3 regions of the Jilunia laotingensis genome follow, and region 2 is predicted to be linked to each of the others. Evidence: riboswitches for the same ligand, from Rfam matches in the RefSeq annotation. Region 2 holds a riboswitch; each other region holds the start of a gene.
The links. A riboswitch is a leader RNA that binds a small molecule or an ion and turns the genes downstream of it on or off. The one in region 2 is predicted to bind cobalamin.
Positions count from the first base shown of each region.

Region 1: another riboswitch for cobalamin. It lies ahead of H8744_RS09775 (anaerobic ribonucleoside triphosphate reductase); the one in region 2 lies ahead of H8744_RS12110 (TonB-dependent receptor plug domain-containing protein).
Region 3: another riboswitch for cobalamin. It lies ahead of H8744_RS10850 (TonB-dependent receptor); the one in region 2 lies ahead of H8744_RS12110 (TonB-dependent receptor plug domain-containing protein).

Region 1 covers NZ_JACRTF010000001.1:2,572,079-2,575,368, forward strand. Annotated here, with positions in the region: gene H8744_RS09775 (anaerobic ribonucleoside triphosphate reductase) at 1-1,472, opposite strand, end outside; cobalamin riboswitch at 1,504-1,688, opposite strand; gene H8744_RS09780 (hypothetical protein) at 2,092-2,580, shown strand; gene trhA (PAQR family membrane homeostasis protein TrhA) at 2,651-3,290, opposite strand, start outside.
Region 2 covers NZ_JACRTF010000001.1:3,182,173-3,185,462, forward strand. Annotated here, with positions in the region: gene H8744_RS12110 (TonB-dependent receptor plug domain-containing protein) at 1-1,646, opposite strand, end outside; cobalamin riboswitch at 1,816-2,016, opposite strand; partial or broken gene H8744_RS18900 (DUF4160 domain-containing protein) at 2,115-2,374, opposite strand; gene H8744_RS12115 (DUF5106 domain-containing protein) at 2,532-3,290, shown strand, end outside.
Region 3 covers NZ_JACRTF010000001.1:2,861,730-2,865,019, reverse strand. Annotated here, with positions in the region: gene H8744_RS10855 (hypothetical protein) at 1-1,422, shown strand, start outside; cobalamin riboswitch at 1,650-1,863, shown strand; gene H8744_RS10850 (TonB-dependent receptor) at 1,994-3,290, shown strand, end outside.

The sequences.
Region 1 (3,290 bases), 610 kb from region 2:
GTGGTAAACGAAAGGTTCCCACGGCCCAAAGATGATTTTTCACCGGCCACGTTCTCGTACACACGTGTGCGGCAGCCCATTGTCGCCAGTTCATATTGATAGCGTTTCGGGTCATTTGCATCCCATTTGTCATTTTGATTGAATGGAGTGTCCAGAAACATGAAGTTGGGGAACAATGCCTTGGCCGTAGTGTGGCAAGCTTTCAGGAAGAGGTCGAAATTGGGGGTGGTAAAAGTCATTCGTCCTTCTTCTGCCGCTTCGAAATCGGTCATTGCTTTTTGATAATCTTCTTCGGAGTAAGATACTCCCTCTTTTATTTTGAATATCTGGATAGGGAATACCGGCACCTCTCCACGAGTGCCTAACCCCTCTATAGTCGCTTTCAGCAGTTCTTCGATGACCATGCGACCTTCAGCGGAAGTGTCTGTACCATAGTTGATAGAACTGAATACTACCTGATTGCCTCCACGCGAATGCATCGTATTCAGGTTGTGGATGAAGCCTTCCATAGCTTGATGGGTGTCCTTGCGGGTTTGCAGGTATGCTTTTTCAATCACCCGGGCTAGATGCTCCTTGTCAATATTGATTTGTAAGGCTGTCAGTGCCATGCGAAAGGTTTCGCGTTCCAGCTCGTTGGTTTTGATGGATGGCAGGTGTTCTTCAATCAAAGCACGGATAGCTTTTTCTTCCACGCTGGTGTTGGTATCCATTACCACATAAAAACTGATGAATGAGGCCAAGTGTTTACGGAAAGATTTGCTGACACCTTTGGCCATGAAGAAGTCAAAGGCAGGAATTGCTTGACCACCGTGCTGCTCATTCTGGTTGGTCTGGAAAATGATGGTAGCGAGTGTGGCATAACTTTGAATGCTTTGAGGCGTACGGATACTGCCGTTCTTGGTGCGGAAACCGCGCTCAAAAAGGTCATCCATGTCATATTGGATGCAAGTGGTTGTCTTTGTCGGATAATAATCCAAGTCATGGATGTGGATATCGCCCAATTGATGTGCCTCCGCGAATCGCTTTGGCAGCAGGTATTTGTAGGTGTAGTCTTTTGTGACTTCGGAGGCGAAAGTCATCATTTGTCCGGCCGGTGTATGGCTACTCATATTGGCATTGCTCAGATTTATATCGTTTTTATCGATAGCCACGATGCCGTCCATTACCTGTTTCATTTGGGTCTTCTTGTCCCGCTCCGTATTGCGCCATTCACGGTAGATGATGTATTTCTTGGCAACCTCCGGACGCACCTTCATTAATTCCTTTTCTACCAAGTCCTGAATCTCTTCCACTGTGATTGTCGGATTGCTAAACCGGCTGATGACATTCATGGTAATGTCAGCTACGAGTTGTTGCTCGTCTGTGATGCCTGTGGCACTGAACGCTTTGCTAATTGCGTTTTTAATTTTACTAATAGAGAAATCTTCTCTTTTACCATCGCGTTTGATGATACAAATTTCAGCGTAGTTCATAACTTTAACTCCCGAAAGCTTTTAAAAGTTGATAAAATGATTAATTCCGGTAGGTCTTCTGACTTATCTCTCCCTCGCATCGCCTTCCCACGCTGTGCGCGCAGTGACATAGTGTGCGGATTCATAGAGAATTACAGCAGCGGGTACTGTCGCCGATTTGCACAGCGTTCCCTCATGACTAAACCTCTTTTTAGCTCCGAAACAGTGACAAAGATAATGCTTCTATAAATAGGTTGGTTGACTTTTAACAATAAAATTCGGGAAACTTTTCTTTGTGACTGATACAGAAAGTTTTCCATTTCGGGAAACTTTTTTATTGATATGCGAGTGAAAGGTTTCTTTGATAATGTAAAAAACATGGGGTGGAATGCTTATCGCATTGTATCATGTCCGCATCTGACTATCTATCGTTAAAATGTTAAGATAGAGTAACGGATTAGTATTTATGCATATAAATTAATATATTTGAAAAACCATTCGGATAAGATCGGGAGAATTGATAGAGGGAGGAGAAATTGAATAACCGAAGGTGTACTATGAGTACGAATTGCAGAATGTAATTGAATAAAAAGTTTATAGAAGAATGAGGATCGTATATTTACTTTTAATTCTGTCATGTATGATGACGGAGCGTTTGTATGCACAAATAACTTGCATCGGAGATGAGGATCTTGTATCCAAAGTTCAAAATTCAGATAAGCGTTACAAATTTATTTATGTGTTTTGTAACTATTGTCAGGCTTCTCAGGTACGCTATCCGGAGGTGGTCAAGCTTATACATGATAATAAAGACATGGACAGCTTCTTTATCTGTGCGCAGGATAGTTCTGAAATTGCGGAATATGTGGATACTTGTAAGGTCGCTTCTACTATGTACGTGATTAATCAAAACAGGAAGAGAAAAATGGTGAGTTTCTACAATCCGATAAAGGCTACTTGTAAGTTTCTCAAAAAGCAATTAGGTGTGGACACGGATAAAATGGGTGCTTCTGATTTTTGTGTTCTTGATAAGGATAATAAAGTGATAGCACAAACAAATTGGGCTATGAATGATGAAGATTATTTTAAATTGTTGAAAGAGAGTCTGAATATCAGGAGTGCCGACTGATCGTTTGAGGTAATCTGTTTGATTCCTTTTTTTGCAGCACGACGAATGGTTTGCTTGTGTTTATAACGTATTATTTCAATATCATCCAGATCGCTATGATATGTCCGATGCTTCCTCCCAGGCAAAAAAGATGGAATACGGAGTGCATATAGGGCTTACGCAATGAATAGAACACCGCACCTAAAATGTAAGAGGCACCTCCACCGAGTAACCACCAGAAAGCAGGTGTGGCTCCCATGTCTGAGAGGCAGTGCATCAGTGGTTTGAGTGCTACCAAGATTGCCGCTCCCATTCCTACATAGCATATGGTTTCGAGATTGCTATGTTCTTTCAGGCTGGTGAAGCTAAGTATAAATCCTATGATGGCTGATAACCAAACGAAGGCAAATATTCCCCAACCCCAGCCGCCTGCATTTCGCATGACTAAAAGTGTAAAAGGAGTATAGGTGCCCGCAATGTGCAGGTAAATGGCTCCATGGTCGAACTTGCGTAATAGTTCTTTGAGTGATCCGGGAGGCGCGGAATGATACCAGGTCGAACTGACATACGATGACAGCATACCTGTGAGGTAGATCGCAATGCAGGCAACAGCCCAGTGAGGGTCGTTGCTTGCTGCTGCTTTTATTAATAGAAAGTATCCTGCTGTTAGGCCCAGCAGGATACCCGTTCCATGACTGATTGCGTTGGCGAGTTCCTCCCCGTTAGTGTAT
Region 2 (3,290 bases):
TCCAGAGGCTGCATTGTAATAGTTCCGGTCACGTCGATTCCTTTGATTTCCGCTTTGCCGAGGTTTGTCATTGTCCATACGAAAATATCTTTTGTCGGAGTGGCAATGATCTTATCTGTTACCTTATTATAATAAGCATCTACCGTAGCAGATAAATAGGGTAAAAATTCATTGATCGCTTTACTATAAGTAAGTCCCAGGTTGTATTGCCTCGTATTTTCGGGGCGAAGGGTTACTGTTCCTATCTTTCCGTAGTATAAATCGTTGAAATTCGGAAGGCGGAAAATGCTTTTGTAGAAAAAACGTATTCTGAATTCTTCTTCGTTGAACGGTTTAAAAGAGGCACTGACATAAGGACTTAGTTTATGATGATTCTTCCCGCTTTCTCCTTCTTTTGTTTTTTCATTTATCATTGTTGCCAATGCAGAAGCGGATAGGGTCACCCATTCGTTTACATATTTACCGGCCAGTACGGTTAGCCATGAATAACGGGTGGGGTAGGCAAAGTCGGGTAAGTTCGCATTAAGGGTATTGATACTTCCGTCCGTGGATAGGGAGAAGGAGAGATTGTCCAGAAAACGATACAGAACGGAAGCTGACAAATAATATTCTTGCTGATAGTAACTATTGTCCTGTTTCTTTTCAGAGTTCTTGTAAGACGGATCGAGGTATCGTTGATAGTTCCAGTTCCATTTTGCTGAAGTCTGGAATGCCCACTTACGGTTGAATTCCTTTTTATATTGGCTCTGGATAAAGGTGTTTTTATCCCATAAATGCTGGGCGGCAAAATCATAATAAAAGGTCGTTGCGTTGGGCAATCCTCGCGAAGATTGGTAATAATATGCCTTTACCCTCCATTGTTCTTTGTCGGAGAAGTTTCCGAACAGTCCGATTTCAGCGCGTAAGTTTTCTACCTGGGTATTCTTTCTTTTTTCACGGGAGGTGAGATCACCTTTATCACCGTAATGCAGTGTGAAAGGGTAATGTCCATCTGCCGACATCCATTCTCCGTTGGCGGACAATGCCCATTTGCTGTTCAGTTGTTGTTCTATCAGTAACGATGGGTTCACCAATCCCCAAGAGCCTGTTTTGAACGAGGCATGAATATTGGTCTTTTTAGTATTCTTAAAGCGGGGTGTCAAAGTTTGTATATTCAGCAAACCTGCCGATGCGAAGAATCTTGCTGGTTGGAATATGTTATCACTCTGTCCGTTACTTAAAGAAAGCCTGTCCACATTGTCTAATGAAAAGCGTCCGATATCAATCTGACCGGTTTGGCAATCAGTCAGTGTGATACCATCATAGCCGACAGCGGTATGCTCAGCCCCTAGGCTTCGAAGTGATACTGTTTTCAATCCGCCTATACCCCCATAATCTTTTACCGTCACACCGGCAAAGTGTTTCACTGCATCGGATACTTGCAAGACATTCAGGTTTTTCAATTCATCTTTAGAGAAAATCTGTATGGGGGCTGCCGAACGTACCTCTTGTGTCTGGTAGCGGTCAGCGACTATCACTTCCGGAATGGTGTAAATATGTGTGGTATCCACTTTTTGCTGTTGTGCAAAAAGTGTGGGAGTACAATAGTAACAGTATAAGATGACTCCCAAGAGTCTATATTTAAAATTCAGTTTCAATCTGTTCATTCAATTCGTTTTGCATTAAAATGTCCGGGCGAAATCACTTCGACCGGACACGATAATAAACTTGGCAGAGTTTATTTTAATCATACTTTCTCTGAATCAGAGTGGTGAATGAAATGATGGATAGAATTATCCGGCTCATTAGACTCAACGCTTTTTCCACGAAAGCAATGAAATTGGATTTGCATGGTAGGTCTTCTGACTTGTTCCTGTTACGAACTGCCTTCCCGGTTTTCCCAGTGGCAAATTGAGTTAGTTGTCCATAACATAGATAGAACTTACAGCAGCGGGACTGTTCAGGATTCGCACCTGATTCCCTTTTAATCGCATTCTCTGTGAAAGGAGTTTGCGAACCAATGCGAAGGCAAAGATAGAAAGAATATTTAGATAATGGTCAATGATAGTAGATATTTTATCAATAAAGAGAATCAATATTCAAGCATGGTCTATGGTGGCATCAATATTCGGTTTTCAATTTAATGCCCAATGCCTGTTATCTATTTTCTCACTGCGTTGGGCTTTTTCCCATAAAGTAAGAATCTCAGGTTCATGTAAATCAATCATTCATTTACTTTAGCTATTACTTTTGCAGGTACTTGCCCGTCTACTATTCTATCTAACACACTAATAGAATATTCATAATCGCCATAAGTAAAATGAATATGTGGCGGGTTATGGTCTTTCCAATAAAGGCTTATTATGATGCCAAAGAATCTACAAATTTCAGGCATAACAACTATTCTTTTAATTCAGACACAAATGTGACTAATTAGTTTCATTTGGACAAATTAAAAAGTATAAAATAAATGCGTATTTTAGAAATCAATTCTATTGCTTTAAGAAAATAATCATGTATTTTTGTAGGATATAGAAAACACATTGATTAGAATGATGAAGCATATAGAATACCTCTTGAGAACAATTTTGGTGCTATGTTTGTGTTCATGCAAAAGCGGAAATGCTTCCGTTCCTGCAGACAATACACAACAAGATACAATTACAACATTTACCTTGCCCACCATCCCCGTAATGCTAACAACACCAGAGCAACGGGCGGACTTTATAGTCAAACATTATTGGGACAATACGAATTTTGCCGATACCAATTATATTCATCATCCCGAAATTATAGAACAAGCATGGGCGGATTATTGTGACCTTTTGAACCATGTAACATTGACTACAGCCCAAGAAGCCATTAAAGCCGCCATCAACAAAGCAGGAGCGGAAAGAAAAGTTTTCAATTACATGACCGATCTGGCAGATAAGTACCTGTACGACCCCAATTCCCCTATGCGCAATGAGGAATATTATATCCCCGTGCTTGAAGCAATGATAACCTCCCCTATTCTAAATGAAACTGAAAAAATCCGCCCAAAAGCAAGATTGGAACTGGCGCAAAAGAACCGTGTCGGCACAAAGGCTCTCGACTTTACCTACACGGTAGCATCAGGTAGACAAAGTACACTTTATCAAATAAAATCAGACTATACACTTTTGTTTATCAATAATCCGGGATGTCATGCCTGTACCGAAACGATCAATGCCATAAAAAATATTCCCATGATCGAAGAGCTAATAAAGAAAAAAAGAATGATCATACTTTCACTTTATCCGGACGAAGAAGTTGACGATTGGAGAAAGCAT
Region 3 (3,290 bases), 320 kb from region 2:
TTTCCTTTCCTGGGAGCATGGTGCCAATCATCCGAACCTTGGTTCTATGAGGGCAAACAGTGGGCTAAATTAATATGGAAATATGACATTGAAACCGAACTGACAATCACAAACGTAATACAAGGTTCTGTTGAGATCAATGGTCTAACTTATTGGAAAGTTTTTGAATCATGGAAGGAGGATCTTTCGGACTTGACATTTAGTGGATACTATCTTCGGGAGGCTGATAGAAAAGTCTATTGGTATGAACCGGATACGGAAGAGGAATATCTATATATGGATTTTAATCTAAAGAAAGGTGATATATTTAATCATCCAAAATCCGATAGAATGGAATTGTGCATAATAGCAGCGGGAGATACCATTTTGCCGCAAGGAGACGGCATATCCCGGAAGTATATGGATGTCGGTCGTTATTACGGTGATGGCAACGTTGGAGGAGTTGAAGAAGTGTGGATAGAAGGTATTGGATCGCTGAGATTCGGCATAGGGGCATTGTGCGTAGGATGCACAGGTACAAACAGCAAACTCTTATGCTGCCATGATGCGGAAAAGACTCTTTATATGGATGAAGATAACACCTGCTTCCACAAAATTCTGACTAAAAGATTGTTATATGGTGGTAAGAAATGGGCAGTATGGTCGCCATCTGCCACAAACCCATCGGAAGGAACCACGGTCACTTCTATCATAAAAAACAGCAAAATGATTAATGAAACGTACTACTATGAAATCTGGAGTAGCAGGAATGAAGATTTGTCCGACATGAAATTAGCCTATTATATGCGGGAAGGTGCAGGAAACCAATTTTACGTTTATAACGAACATACCAACAAGGAATATCTTTGGTTTGACTTCAACCTGAACGTAGGTGACAAATTCACTTTCTATACAGGAGACTCCAAAAAGGATGCAACAGCAACTGTGGTTGCAATAACCGATACCATCTTGCCGAATGGGGATGACGTAAAGCGGAAATGCTTTCATTTAGAACCTTCTTATTTCGGAACTATGGTAGAAAGTATCGGTAGCTTGTCCTACGGGATTGGCAAGTTCAATCCATATTTTACCAACAATACTGAAAGCAAACTTTTATGTTACCACGCAGAAAATGGTGAATTGGTGTATCAAAGCGAAGAAGGCACTTGCTATAAAACTACCGGAATACAAGTGAACAAATCGGACAATTTATCCGTTAAAGTTCAGTGTCCTGAAAAAGGGAAACTCTCTTTCAATTGGGATAGAACCAATATATTCAACCGACTAAACATCTATTCCGAGGATGGCAGCCTATATCGGATAATAACCGTAACTAATGAAAATAATCAAGCCACAATAAACAACATTGCGCAAGGAGTGTACTTCTATCTATTTAGTTCCGGAGATCAACAGGGAGTTCGTGGAAAAGTCTATGTAAAATAACCATTTATTCACTGACACACTCATAAAAAGAAAATACTTAAGGTTGCATAAGCATTTATACCTTAAGTATTTTTTATGTATACCCATCTTCCACATGAGATTTCTATACGCTTGGGATTTGCGAGTATTTAGTTAAAAACAGCTATCCCTAACCTATCCTATCGACATATTATGAAACTTGATCAGAAAAGAAATATATCTTTTTTCACTTTATATCCAAACTATTTTATAATTTTGCAGCGCATTGGTTCATTTCCTCCAGGCATACGGAAGAAATGATTAAAAGGGAATCAGGTGAAAATCCTGAACAGTCCCGTTGCTGTAAGTTTCATCAAAACGTAGCAAGCACACACTCGATGCCACTGAAAGACATTTAAGTCGATTGGGAAGGCGCTTGTTACAGAAATAAGTCAGAAGACCTGCCATGCAATACGTTCAATAGCTTTCGAGGACGAGCTATGAATCCGTTAATCCGCAAACAATACACTGTGTTGCGGAAAAGGTTATTCATACATATTGGTACTCTTTGAAGCTATTTGGTGGATAAAACAACTATCAAATAGAAATATTAATGGGGAAAACTACATTCAGGCGGCTCCTCTGTCTGGTTGGGGTATGCAGCATGCTTTTGCCTATGGGGGCACAAAGTAAGCTGGATAGCATCCAAAGGCTGGACGAAGTCGTCATTAAGGCAAAAACTTATAAGCAAGTCATCCCGGCACAAGTGTTGAAGGGAGAAGAACTTAAAAAGCTCAACAGTTTCTCTGTAGCGGATGCCATCCGTTACTTCTCGGGACTACAAATAAAAGACTACGGAGGCGTAGCCGGACTTAAAACAGTCAATATCCGCAGTATGGGTACCAATCATATGGGTGTATTCTACAACGGCATTCAATTGGGAAATGCTCAAAACGGACAAATCGACCTAGGTAAATTTTCACTTGATAACATTGAAGAAATCTCGCTTTACAACGGACAAAAGAGCGAAATATTCCAATCTGCCAAAGAGTTCGGTTCATCGGGCAGCATCTATCTGACGACACGCAGACCCAAGTTTGAAGGAAACAAGAACACCAACATGTTAGTGAAAGCAAAGGCTGGTTCTTATGGATTCCTCAATCCTGCCCTACTCTACGAATATAAGTTAAGCGAAAAGATCAGCACTTGCATGAGTGCCGAGTGGATCGGGTCAGCTGGAGATTATAAGTTTCGTTATCGCCGAGTGGATGTGGAAGGAAACTTAAAATATGACACCACCGCTGTACGCCACAATAGCGACATCGATGCCATGCGAATTGATGCCGGATTATATGGAGTATTCGAGAAAGGTAAATGGAATGCATTTGCCTATCACTATACTTCGGAACGGGGAATACCGGGAGCTATCGTCAACAATGTATGGAAACGTTCGGAACGATTGTGGGACCGCAATTCTTTCATTCAAGGAGGAGTTGAATATGATCTTCTTCCTAAACTCAGTACACGTATCAATATGAAATATGCTTTCGATTACACTCACTATAACAACAACGATCCAAGCATTAAGCTAGCTGACGATATTTACAAACAAAAGGAATTTTATTTTTCATGGTCTAATAAGTATTCGATATCTCCCGCTTGGGATGTTTCATTGGCCTATGATTTCCAATGGAACGATTTCGACGGGTACAATGTCACAGATGATCATGACAAAGAACACCCTAGCAATCAAGCGACAAGAGGAACGCACTGGTTATCATTGGCTACAGCATTTACAGTAGCAGACAGGTTGAAAGTACAGGCCAGCCTACTGGGTAATTTTGTCAATGAAGAAAAACGTGAACGGGATTCGGCTCCCAATAAGAGCAAACTCGTTCCCGGTATCTTCT